2 regions of the Halomonas sp. SL18_1 genome follow, and region 1 is predicted to be linked to the other one. Evidence: predicted binding sites of a transcription regulator. Region 1 holds the regulator's gene; the other holds the start of a gene.
What was found. The regulator PhoB, encoded in region 1, activates phosphate uptake and scavenging genes when phosphate is short. The targets are predictions, from matches to a motif close to TGTCATANNNNTGTCANA.

Region 2: ACSJDS_RS15935 (Na/Pi symporter) is a predicted target of PhoB. The motif match lies at 2,910-2,927, and genes of this name have one in related genera.

What each region holds. Positions count from the first base shown of each region.
Region 1 covers NZ_JBVTRK010000001.1:340,706-346,235, reverse strand. Annotated here, with positions in the region: gene ACSJDS_RS01790 (copper chaperone PCu(A)C) at 1-377, shown strand, start outside; gene phoR (phosphate regulon sensor histidine kinase PhoR) at 410-1,756, opposite strand; gene phoB (phosphate regulon transcriptional regulator PhoB) at 1,758-2,447, opposite strand; partial or broken gene ubiA (4-hydroxybenzoate octaprenyltransferase) at 2,532-3,424, opposite strand; gene ACSJDS_RS01770 (chorismate--pyruvate lyase family protein) at 3,454-4,008, opposite strand; gene ACSJDS_RS01765 (FAD-dependent oxidoreductase) at 4,137-5,285, shown strand; gene ACSJDS_RS01760 (HU family DNA-binding protein) at 5,376-5,530, shown strand, end outside.
Region 2 covers NZ_JBVTRK010000001.1:3,125,317-3,130,846, forward strand. Annotated here, with positions in the region: gene ACSJDS_RS15925 (complex I NDUFA9 subunit family protein) at 1-897, shown strand, start outside; gene ACSJDS_RS15930 (phosphate signaling complex PhoU family protein) at 917-1,591, opposite strand; gene ACSJDS_RS15935 (Na/Pi symporter) at 1,618-2,745, opposite strand; gene ACSJDS_RS15940 (hypothetical protein) at 2,978-3,643, opposite strand; gene ACSJDS_RS15945 (zinc metalloprotease HtpX) at 4,061-4,963, shown strand; gene ACSJDS_RS15950 (hypothetical protein) at 5,046-5,456, opposite strand.

The DNA of each region.
Region 1 (5,530 bases):
CCACCCCGGCGCCGCCCAGCGTGCCCCACGGGGCGGCCTATGTCGATATCACCGTGGAAGGCGAAGAACCGGCGGTGCTGGTTGGGGCCAGCACCCCGGCCAGCGACACCGTGGAGCTGCATGACATGGCGATGGACGACGGCGTGATGCGCATGCGCCAGGTGATGCAGATCGAGGTGCCCGGCGGCATCACTCAGACCATGCGTCCCGGCGGCGGCTACCACCTGATGCTGATGAACCTGGTGGCCCCGTTGCGCGAGGGGGATCGCTTCCCGATGACCCTGGAATTCGCCGAGCGCGGCGAGGTCGAGGTGGAGGTCTGGGTGCAGAGTGCGGGCGAAGGCAGCGCCGACGCCGATGACCACCACCATCACTGAGGCGACACCCGGCTGAGCCGCTGCGGCGCCCGCTATCGGCGCCGCGGCGGGATCGGCACCGCCGAGCCACGGGGCGCAGAGGCGTCTTGGGCCGCGCGTAGCCGCGCCTGAGGGAAGATGCCGGCAAAGCACGCCCCCTGGCCCGGGTGGGAGACGATCTCCAGCCGGGCGTCGTGGCGCAGCAGCACGTGCTTGACGATTGCCAGCCCCAGGCCGGTGCCGCCCGTGGCGGTGCTGCGCCCCTTGTCGACCCGGTAGAAACGCTCGGTGAGCCGCGGAATGTGCGCCGGGTCGATGCCCTCGCCGTCATCTTCCACCTCCAGGCAGGCTCCCTCGGGGTGGGGCTTCCAGCGCAGCACGATCTGGCGACCCTCGCCGGCGTAGCGCACGGCGTTGAAGGCCAGGTTGGAGGCGGCACTGCGAATCTCCTGCTCGCTGCCGACCAGCCGCCGGGACGTCTCGATTTCCACCACGATTCGCTGGCGGCCGCCGGAGAGCGCCTCGGCGTCGCGGCGCACGCACTCGAGCAGTGCGCCGATGTCCAGCGGTGAATGATCCTCGCCGCCGCGGTCGATCTCCAGTCGCGACAGCAGCAGCAGGTCGTTGACCAGGTTCTGCATGCGCGTGGCCTGCGCCTGCATCTGGCCAAGCCCGCGGGCCAGCCGCGGCGGCAGCTGATCGGCATGGTCGCCGTAGGTTTCCAGGTAGCCGGTCAGCACGGTCAGCGGGGTTCTCAGCTCGTGGGAGACGTTGGCCACGAAGTCGCGACGCATCTCCTCCAGGCGGTGCAGGCGGGTGATGTCGCGGGCCATCAGCAGACGCTCGTCGTCGCCGTAGAGGGTGATCTGGTACTGCAGGATCATGCGCTCGTCGATGGGCGAGGCCAGGGTCAGCGGCTCGCGGTAGTCGCGGGCGTTGAAGTAGGCGACGAAACGCGGGTCACGCACCAGGTTGGTGATGTGCTGGCCGCGGTCGTGGGCGGCGTCCAGGCCCAGCATGCGCTCGGCGGCGCTGTTCCACCACTCCAGGTCGCCGTGCTGGTCGAGCATCACCACGCTGTCGCGCATCGCCTCCGAGGACTCCTGGATACGCCGTAGGGCGGTGCGCAGGCGGCTCTGGGTCAGCCGCTGTCCCTTCTGGTAGCGATACAGGCGGTCGAACAGCTCGCCCCACAGGCCGTTCGCCGAGGGGGGCTCGCTCTGCGGATGGCGGGTCAGCCAGCGGTGCAGGGCGCGCAGCTGGCGAAGATGGTAGAGCAGGCAGGCCGTCAGACCGGCGGCCAGGCCCAGTGCCGGCGCCGAGAACAGCCAGCCGACCAGGCTGCCCGCGGCGGCCAGCCAGGCCAGGCGCCACAGCTCACGGCTCCACGGGCGGGCCACGTCAGCCCTTGGTGGAGAACCGATAGCCGGTGCCGCGCACGGTCTGCACCAGGTGCTGGTGGCGCTCGCCCAGCGCCTTGCGCAGGCGGCGGATATGCACGTCCACGGTACGCTCCTCCACATAGACATTGCCGCCCCAGACCTGGTCGAGCAGCTGGCTGCGCGTGTAGGCGCGCTCCTGGTGGGTCATGAAGAACTGCAGCAGGCGGTACTCGGTGGGGCCGATCTCCAGGGCGCGGCCGTCGGCGCTCACCCGGTGGCTGACCGGGTCGAGTTCCAGCCCCTCCACCGTGACCGGATCCTCCACGCCCTGGGGGGTCGCCCGGCGCAGCACCGCCTTGAGGCGTGCCACCAGCTCCCGCGGCGAAAAGGGCTTGGTGATGTAGTCGTCGGCGCCGGCCTCGAGTCCCTGGATCTTGTTGTCCTCCTCGCTCTTGGCGGTGAGCATGATGATCGGGATCTCGCGGGTGGCCTCCTCGCGCTTGAGTCGCCGGGCCAGTTCGATGCCGCTGGTGCCGGGCATCATCCAGTCCAGCAGCAGCAGGTCGGGGCGGTGGTCGACCACCATGGCGTGGGCCTCCTGGGCGTTGTCCGCTTCCAGTACGCGGTAGTCGGCCATCTCCAGCGCCACGGCGATCATCTCGCGAATCGGCGCTTCATCATCGACGATCAGAACGGTCTTGGCGGTCATCCGGAAGCCTCGTGATCAGTGACGGGTCGATGACGATATGACCATGTCATGATGACAGTTGGATGACAGCGCCGCCAGCGCCGCTCAGCCGTTCACCGCCGGCCAGAGGGTGAGGGCCAGGCCGGCGAACACCAACAGTCCCGACCAGTGGTTGTTGAGGAAGGCTCGGAAGCAGCGGTCGCGGTCGCGCTCCCGGATCAGCCACTGCTGATAGACGAAGGTGGCCGCCATAGCCGCGAGCCCCGCCCAGAAGAAACCGCCCAGGCCCAGGCGCACCCCCGCCCAGGCCAGCAAGGCTAAGGTCGCCCCTTGCAGCAGCCCGATCATCAGCCGGTCGGCGCGCCCGAACAGCACGGCAGTGGACTTGATGCCGATCTTCAGGTCGTCATCGCGGTCGACCATGGCGTACTGGGTATCGTAGGCCACCGTCCACACCAGGTTGGCGGCAAACAGCAGCCAGGCCTCCAGCGGCACGTGGCCCAGCACCGCGCCGAAGGCCATGGGAATCGCCCAGGAGAAGGCCGCGCCCAGGAACAGCTGGGGCAGGTGGGTGTAGCGCTTCATGAAGGGGTAGATGAAGGCCAGCACTACGCCCCCCAGCGACAGCAGCACGGTGAACAGGTTGGTGAACAGCACCAGCACGAAGGCGGCCATCACCAGGATCAGGAACAGCGCCTGGGCCTCGCCCTCGCTGATTCGGCCGGTGGCCAGGGGGCGGTGCTCGGTGCGTTTGACGTGGCCGTCGAAGTGGCGGTCGGCGTAGTCGTTGACCACGCAGCCGGCGGCGCGCATCAGATAGACCCCGGCAACGAAGATCAGCAGGATACGGCGCTCGGGCAGGCCCTGGGCGGCCACCCACAGCGCCCAGAGGGTGGGCCACATCAACAGCCAGGTGCCGATGGGCCGGTCCAGGCGCATCAGGTGCAGAAATCGGGAATCCGGGCGAGGCCGGTGGGGTGCAGCACGGAACGGTCCATCGATGCCTCCTCAGTCGATGGCGCTCATCCTAACGTGAAGGTAGCCCCAGTTCATCCGCCATGGCGTCGAGAAAGAACTCCTGAACCAGCACCGCGAAACGCCGGTGGCGGAACACCGAGCGCCGTCCCCAGGGGCCGCGGGAAGGATGAAAGGGGGCGGGGGCCGCGGTAACCTCGATGGGGCTGCGCGCCAGGTCCGGCTGGCGGAACAGCCAGCTGCCCAGGGAGCGTTCGCCGAGGCGCTCCAGCCGCTGGCCGCGCAGCGTCGCGAGGGGCGCCACCGAGCGCGCCACCACCCAGGGCTGGCCCTCCAGGCAGAGCGCCACTTCGCGCCGCCAGGCCAGGCGCCCCGGCACCAGCCCCAGCGCCCGGGCCTCGTCGGGGCGCGGCAGTCCCAGGCGCTGGTCGAGCAGGCGGACCCGGAAGGTGCGCCCGGCCCCGGCCTCGATCAGCCGGGCGGTCAGCGAGTCGCGAGAGGCCACCCAGGCCCACCAGGCCGGGCTCATCTGCGGCTGGGCGGCCGCCAGTGGGCGCCAGCGCAGCAGGGGCGTCGCCGGGGAAGCGGGCCGGGGCGGGCCGTGCATCTGCGGGTCACCGAGTCTCTCCAGGTCGTTTGGGGGCGCATAGTGTACCATGTGGCGCAGACACGGTTCCCGGCGGTGACCGGCGCGCGCCGGCCCCCACAGCCTGAGAGGAGTGCCATGACCGCCCCCTGACGATCGTCGGCTCCGGCATGGCGGGACTGGGCCTGGCGCGCCAGCTGCGCGCGCGGGACGGTGACCGCCCGATCACCCTGATCACCGCCGACAGCGGCGACGACTACGCCAAGCCGCTGCTTACCACCGGCTTCGCCAAGCGGTTGCCGCCGGCGCGGCTGGCCGCCCGCTCGGCGCTGGAGGCGGCCGAGCAGCTCAATCTGGTGATGCGCACCCATACCCGGGTGGAGGCTATCGATCCGGTGGCGCGCACGCTGTGCCTCGGCGAGGAGCGCCTGCCCTGGAGCGAGCTGGTACTGGCCACCGGGGCGGCGCCCGTGCTGCCTTTTTCCGTCCCTGAGGCGGTGGCCGGGCGGGTGTTCAGCGTCAACGACCTGGATGACTACCGGCGCTTCCACGCCGTGCTGGAGACCCTGGGGCGTCCGGCGCGGGTCGCGATCATCGGTGCCGGCCTGGTGGGCTGCGAGTTTGCCAACGATCTCATCGCCGGCGGCCACGCGGTGAGCCTGGTGGCGCCGGAGGCCACCCCGCTGCCCCGGCTGCTCCCCGAGCCGCTGGGGCACGCCCTGGGCGAGGCCTTCGCCGAGGCGGGCATGGCGCTGCACCTGGGGCGCGGCCTGGCCGGGCTCGACGTGGCCGGCGACGAGGTGGTCGTGGCCCTGGACGACGGCAGCCGGCTTGGCGCCGACCTGGTGCTGACGGCCACCGGCCTGCGTCCGCGTATCGCGCTGGCCGAGTCGGCGGGGCTGGCCACCGAGGCCGCCGGCATCCGGGTCGATCGCTACCTGGCAAGCTCCACGCCGGGCATCTATGCCTTGGGTGATGCGGCCTGCGTCGCCGGCATCAACGCCATGTACGTGCAGCCGCTGCAGGCCAGCGCCAAGGCCCTGGCCGCCACTCTGTCGGGCGAGCCCACCGAGGTGCGCTACGGCGCCTGGCCGGTGCTGGTCAAGACACCGTTGCTGCCGGTGGTGGCGCTGCCACCGACCCGCCCGCCGACGCGCTGGCGGATCGAGGGCGAGGGGCGTGATCTGGTGGCCTACGCCGAAGCACAAGACGAACGTTTGATCGGATTTGCGTTGACAGGCAGCCGCGTGCGGCGGAAAGTTGAGCTGGCGCGAGTCGCACCGCCGTTGCTAGGCTAGTGACGTCGTGCCACGCAGGTGTCATGTGTCATCTCATCTCGATCATGTGAACAATAATACCCGCCGGCGCCTACCGCCGGACCCCAGCCAATATCAGGAGGGCTTATGCGCAAGCCAGAACTCGCTGCGGCGATCGCCGAGCGTGCGGATCTATCCAAGGACAAGGCCAGTCAGGTGCTCAACGTGATTCTCGACGAGATCACCGGCAGCGTGGCGCAGGGCCAGGACGTGTCGCTGATCGGTTT
Region 2 (5,530 bases), 2.8 Mb from region 1:
GGCCCGATCACGGTATTTGGCGGCACCGGCTTTCTCGGTAGCGCCATCGCTCGCGAGCTGGTGGATGCCGGACAGGCGGTACGCATTGCGGCTCGCCATCCCCACCTGCCGGAGTGGGCGGAAGACGGCGATCCGCTGTCGCTGGTCAGCGCCGATATTCGTGACGAGGCCAGCGTCGTCGACGCCCTGGAGGGGGCCGGCGGAGCAGTCAACGCGGTGAGCCTCTACGTGCAGAGTCGCGAGGCGCGCTTCGCATCGATCCACGTCGAGGGCGCCGGTCGCCTGGCCCGCCTGGCCCGGGAAGCCGGCCTCGAAGGACTGGTGCATATTTCCGGCATCGGCAGCGATTCGCGCTCTCCCTCAGCCTATGTTCGCGCCCGGGCGCAGGGCGAAGCAGAGGTCATCGCCGCCTTTCCCAAGGCGGTGATCGTGCGGCCCAGCGTGCTGTTCGGCCCTGGGGACGCCTTCCTCGGCACCCTTGCCGGGCTCACGCGGCTGCCGGTCATTCCGCTGTTCGGCCGCGGCGAGACCCGCCTGCAGCCCGTGCATGTGGTGGATGTAGCTCGCGCCGTGGTTCGCCTGCTGGGCGGCAACCCGCCCCGCTGGCGACTCTTCGAGCTGGGTGGCCCCGAGGTGATCCGCTATCGCGACGTGCTCACCCTGCTGCTTGCCTATCTGGAAAGGGAGCGCCCGATGGTGCCGGTTCCCTTCCCGCTATGGCATTTGCTGGCGCTGCTCGGCTCGCTGCTGCCCAACCCGCCGCTGACCCGTGACCAGGTCTTCCTGATGCAACAGGACAACTGTGCAAGCGAGGCGGTCGGTACCTTCGCCGCGCTGGACATCGCCCCGCGAGCCCTGCGGGACAGCCTACCGGAGTGCCTGCCGACCGCATCGTGACCGGACCAGGACGCGCCGGCTACGCCTCATCGGTGTCGTAGAAATCCAGATCCTCCAGACGCCCGAGCACGGCAGTGGCGATATTGGCCAGATGCGCCGCCACACGCTTGTAGTGTCGCGCCAGCAGCGAGTAGGCCACCGCCTCATGGAACTCGATCTGGCACTCATCGGCAAACAACGCCTCGATCAGCCCGTCGCAGCGCTGGCGAATCTCCACAGCCTGTGCCAGGGCCCGGCGCGCCTGCACCTCATCGGAGTCGCGGGTAGCGGCGATGACCCTGCCGAACATGCCGGTCATCTGCTCGGCCATCTCATCCAGCGGCTCCTGGTACTTCGGTACATGGAAGCCTTCGCTGTAGAAGTGGCCTACCTCGAAGACATTCTTGCAGTAGTCGCCGATGCGCTCGGCGTCCTTAGCCACGCTCATCAACGCCAGGCAAATCGCCACGTCGTGGCCGGGGTTCACGGTCAGGTGCCGCAGCACCTTGCGGCGAATCGAGCGTTCCAGCTCGTTGATGGCCTGGTCACGATCATAGAGGGGTTGTCGCACCTCATCCGCCGGCACGGTGCTGTGCAAGACATCGTTGGCACGCCCAAACATCCAGGCGCCGTACTCCAGCATCTGGGTCAAATCTTCGAAGGCCAGGTTGAGGGTGTTCTCCGAGGTAAGCGCACTGTACAGCTGACGAAACATGGGCAAAAACTCCGGGTATGCCGCGCTTAGCGCAGGCTCGTGAACAGTTCAACGGCGCCGATCCCCAACAGCGGAATCACCAGGAAAACGCCAATCAGGAAGAAGAACGCATAGCGCGTCTGGCGACCGGCCAGGCGGCCATACCAGGTCGCGACCTTGAGCGGGATATAACGAAGGGGCCACCAGATGGCGGTACCGGTCAGGTTGAAGATGACATGAAACAGCGCCACCGTCATCGCCGCCGCCACCGGATTGGCGGTTGCCGCCAGCACGCTGGTGACGGTGGTGCCCAGGTTGGCTCCCATCATGAACGGCAACACCCGACGCAGGCGCACCACCCCCGCCCCGGCCAGCGGCACCATCAGGCTGCTGGTGATGGTGCTCGACTGGACGAGCACGGTGGAGACCACTCCCACACCGTAGGCACGCAGGTCACTGCGAAAAAAGTAGGTGCGAAACAGCCCGTCCATATGGCGCAGCAGAGCGCCGCGCAGGTTCTGCACCATGAACACCAGCGCCGTGAACATCAGCAGCATGCCGAGCCCGGCCACCATCAGCCCCTGGGCGGCGGGGGTGGGCATCAGCAGCGACCCGATGGCGTTGAAGAGGTCGACCACAGGCGCGGTGATCACCTTGATCGGACTGTTGGGGCGCGCCACCTCCTCGAGCCCTATCAGCTGGGTGAGCCAGCCGGCCAGCTGAGAGAAGATACCGCGCCCCGCCTCGTGGAAGAGCCCGGAGATCAGCTCCAGCGGAAAGACCACCAGTACCGTCAGGATGTTGAAGAAATCGTGCATCAGCGCCGCGGTGAAGGAGCGGCGGAAATTGCGCTTGATCCGCACGTTGGCCAGGGCCACGATCACACCGGTGACCGCCGTGCCGATGTTGGCCCCCATGATGGCGAACACCGCCGTGCCGAGGGTCATCTCGCCGCTGGCCACCAGGGTCACGATCAACGCCGAGGTGAACGACGAGCTCTGCACCACCATGGTGACCAGCACCCCGGCCAACAGGGCGATGAAGGGATTCTCGCCATAGGCGAAGAGCTGCGACAGGAAGTCGCTGGCGTGTCCGAAGGCGCCCAGCCCCGCGCCCAGCACGTTGAGGGCGGCGAGGAACAGATAGAGGCAGATACCGGCATAGATGCCGCGCATCCAGGCCGGGGCCTCGCGCGACGGCTGGCGTGACAGGGCGGGTTGACCGGTTTGTGAGGCTGACGAATCAGGTTTCGACATAGACAAGGCTGCCGTGTAGGTGCGCAAGGGATATGACGGTTTGATGACGCTTCAATGTCAGTGCGCGCACCATACCCGCTCTACATGACAATTTCATGACATCGTTCTCGCCAGGGCCCCGTTTCTCTCCATGGCGCCGGGGCCCCGGCCCTTAAACCGATGCCCCCCTCAAAAGCTCGAAGTCCGCCTCGGTCACCTCCTGGCGATCGGCATCCAGAATCTTCCCGCCAATCTCGGCAACCGACAGGGTGAAATCGATCAGCGTTTCCGGGCTGTTTGCCACTCGCCGCTTGTTGACGAAGTGCACCAGAACGGACACGCCCTGGACAATGGGCAACTCTCCACCTTCATGCAAAGGCGGCATATTACCGGGCGGCGTGGCGTTGGCGACAGTGAGCCTGTAGCGCGCACGGGGATCACGAATGATGTAGACCTGCTGCTTCCTGTCATAGTGTGCGCCGAAGGTCTCAAGGCGCGTTGCCAGCCGGCGATTGGTATCCTTGGCCGGCCAATCGAACACCACGAACAGGCACTGCTGAATGCCGGAACCGCTCGCTACGCGAAAACGATGCGATGGTGGCTCCCTCTCTGCCTGCGGTGAGGCAGCCGAGCGGTCACGCTCTACCTCTTGTTCTTCGGCTTCTTCGGCGCCTTCATCGGCATTGGTGGCCAACGGAGTCGACCCGACTGGCTCAGGCTCCTCCTGGGGATGGCGAAGGGTGGATGGGGGACGGAGCTTAGCGTACAAAACCACGCATACCGAAGCGAACAGAAGCGCCGCCCCCGCCAGCCCTAAGGCAAGATGATTCATTTCCATGCCGAATACGCCTCCTTTCGGTTGTTATACGTTACCTCCTTGTCTCATCCTGAGCAGGAGGAAAACCCAGCGCGCCAAGCCCGAGCGGTAGCTACGTCGCTGGCACGCCCCAGCCCATTGTAGACAACAAGCGCCCTACTAGGCACTGTCCGAAAAGTCGGCGAGAAAAGGCCAGGGCTAGGCCCGTTCCTTAGGGGCCAACGCATTCCCCGCATCCATGTGGGTCGCAAGGCAACACCGGTGAAAAGCAGGACCGGGCTCGCTTACGAGCTGATTTCTATCGCTGTAGTGGTCGAGCGCAGCCAGCTCTTAGACTAAGCCTATGACACCCTCCGCCGTCCACGGAGTCTATCCGTCGTTCCAGACTGGCAGGCGAGCCGCCTGCCTTCAAGCAACCGGTAAGGAGCGGAAGGTAAAGTGAGGATTCAACCCCAGCACCTCAGGCATGCCCGTCTCAAGAACAGCCTGCAGACCCTGCTGATACTCACGGGGCTCTCGCTGGTGCTGTCGGTTCCCGGCTACCTGCTGGCGGGAGTCGGCGGCGTGCTGATCTGCCTGGCCGCGGTCATCATGGCGGTCTATCTCAGCAGCTGGGTGCCGGCCCGGCTGATCCTTGCCAATTCGGGAGCCGGCCTGCTGCGGCGTCATCAGGCCCCTGAGCTGTACCGTGTGCTGGACCTGCTCTACCGGCGCGCCGGCCTGTCGATCCCGCCGCGTCTCGATCACGCTCCCTCTCCGGACCTCAATGCCTTTGCGGTGGGTGACCGACGCGACGGCGGTATCGCGCTGACCGATGGCCTGCTGCGCACGCTGTCGCTGCGCCAGCTGGCCGGTGTGCTCGCCCACGAGGTCAGCCACCTGCGACACAACGACACTCGGGTCATGTCGATGGCAGCGGCCATGTCCCGACTGACCCTGTGGGTCGCGACGCTGGTCCAGGTGGTACTGATCATGATGATACCGATGATGATCCGCGGCGAGGCCGGCATACCGTGGCTGGCGCTACTGTTGGTGGCGATCTCGCCTACCCTGAGCTCGCTGCTGCAGCTTGGCCTGTCACGCAACCGGGAGTACACCGCCGACCTGGATGCCGTGGCCATGACCGGCGACCCTCAGGGGCTCGCCTCGGCGCTGGAGGTGTTGGAGCGCTTCCACGGCGCCTGGCTGGCCAGCCTATCGGCCGACACCAGCCGGCCTGGCTGGACTGGCTACGGACTCATCCCCCGACCCAGGAGCGAATCCGCCGCCTCATGGCGCTGGGCTGTGCCCCACGCGACGACGGCCGCATGCCGATCTCCCATGACAGTGATGCCCCTCTGATCACCGAACGGCCCGACCCGCTGGGCCGGCGTTACTGGATCGTGCGGCGGCGATAGGCGAGCCTTCATCCTGGCGCCTGTACTTACCGCCGGCTCAGGTCCTGCTGTACAGCATGCTGACGATACTTCAGGGAGAGATAGCTTGCCTCGTCCAGTTCGCGCAGCTGTCGAGCGTAGCGGTCCGTGGCCGCAAAGTAGCCGGCCAGGCGCGCCTCGAGCCGCTCCGGTTCGGGCACGGCCAAGGTTTCGTGATACACCGAAAGCCCCAGATAAAAACGCATGACGTTGCGTTCAATCATGCCACGCAAGCCACCCACCAAGCGCGGTTCACCGTCGGCATCGAGCGCTTCCCGGCTAAACCCGACGCGCTGCCTCCCTCCCAGAGCGAAGTAGGCGCGCATGGCTAACCGCGCCGAGGCGCCGTATGCCAAGGAATAGCGCAGATGGATCAGGCTGCCTTCCGCCTCATCGGGTATCGCCTGCAGATGCAGCAAGAAGTCACGTGTCCCGTAAGGCCCGCTCTCCCCTCCAGGCGAACTGCCAGGTAATTCGGCCCCACGGTGGTCAC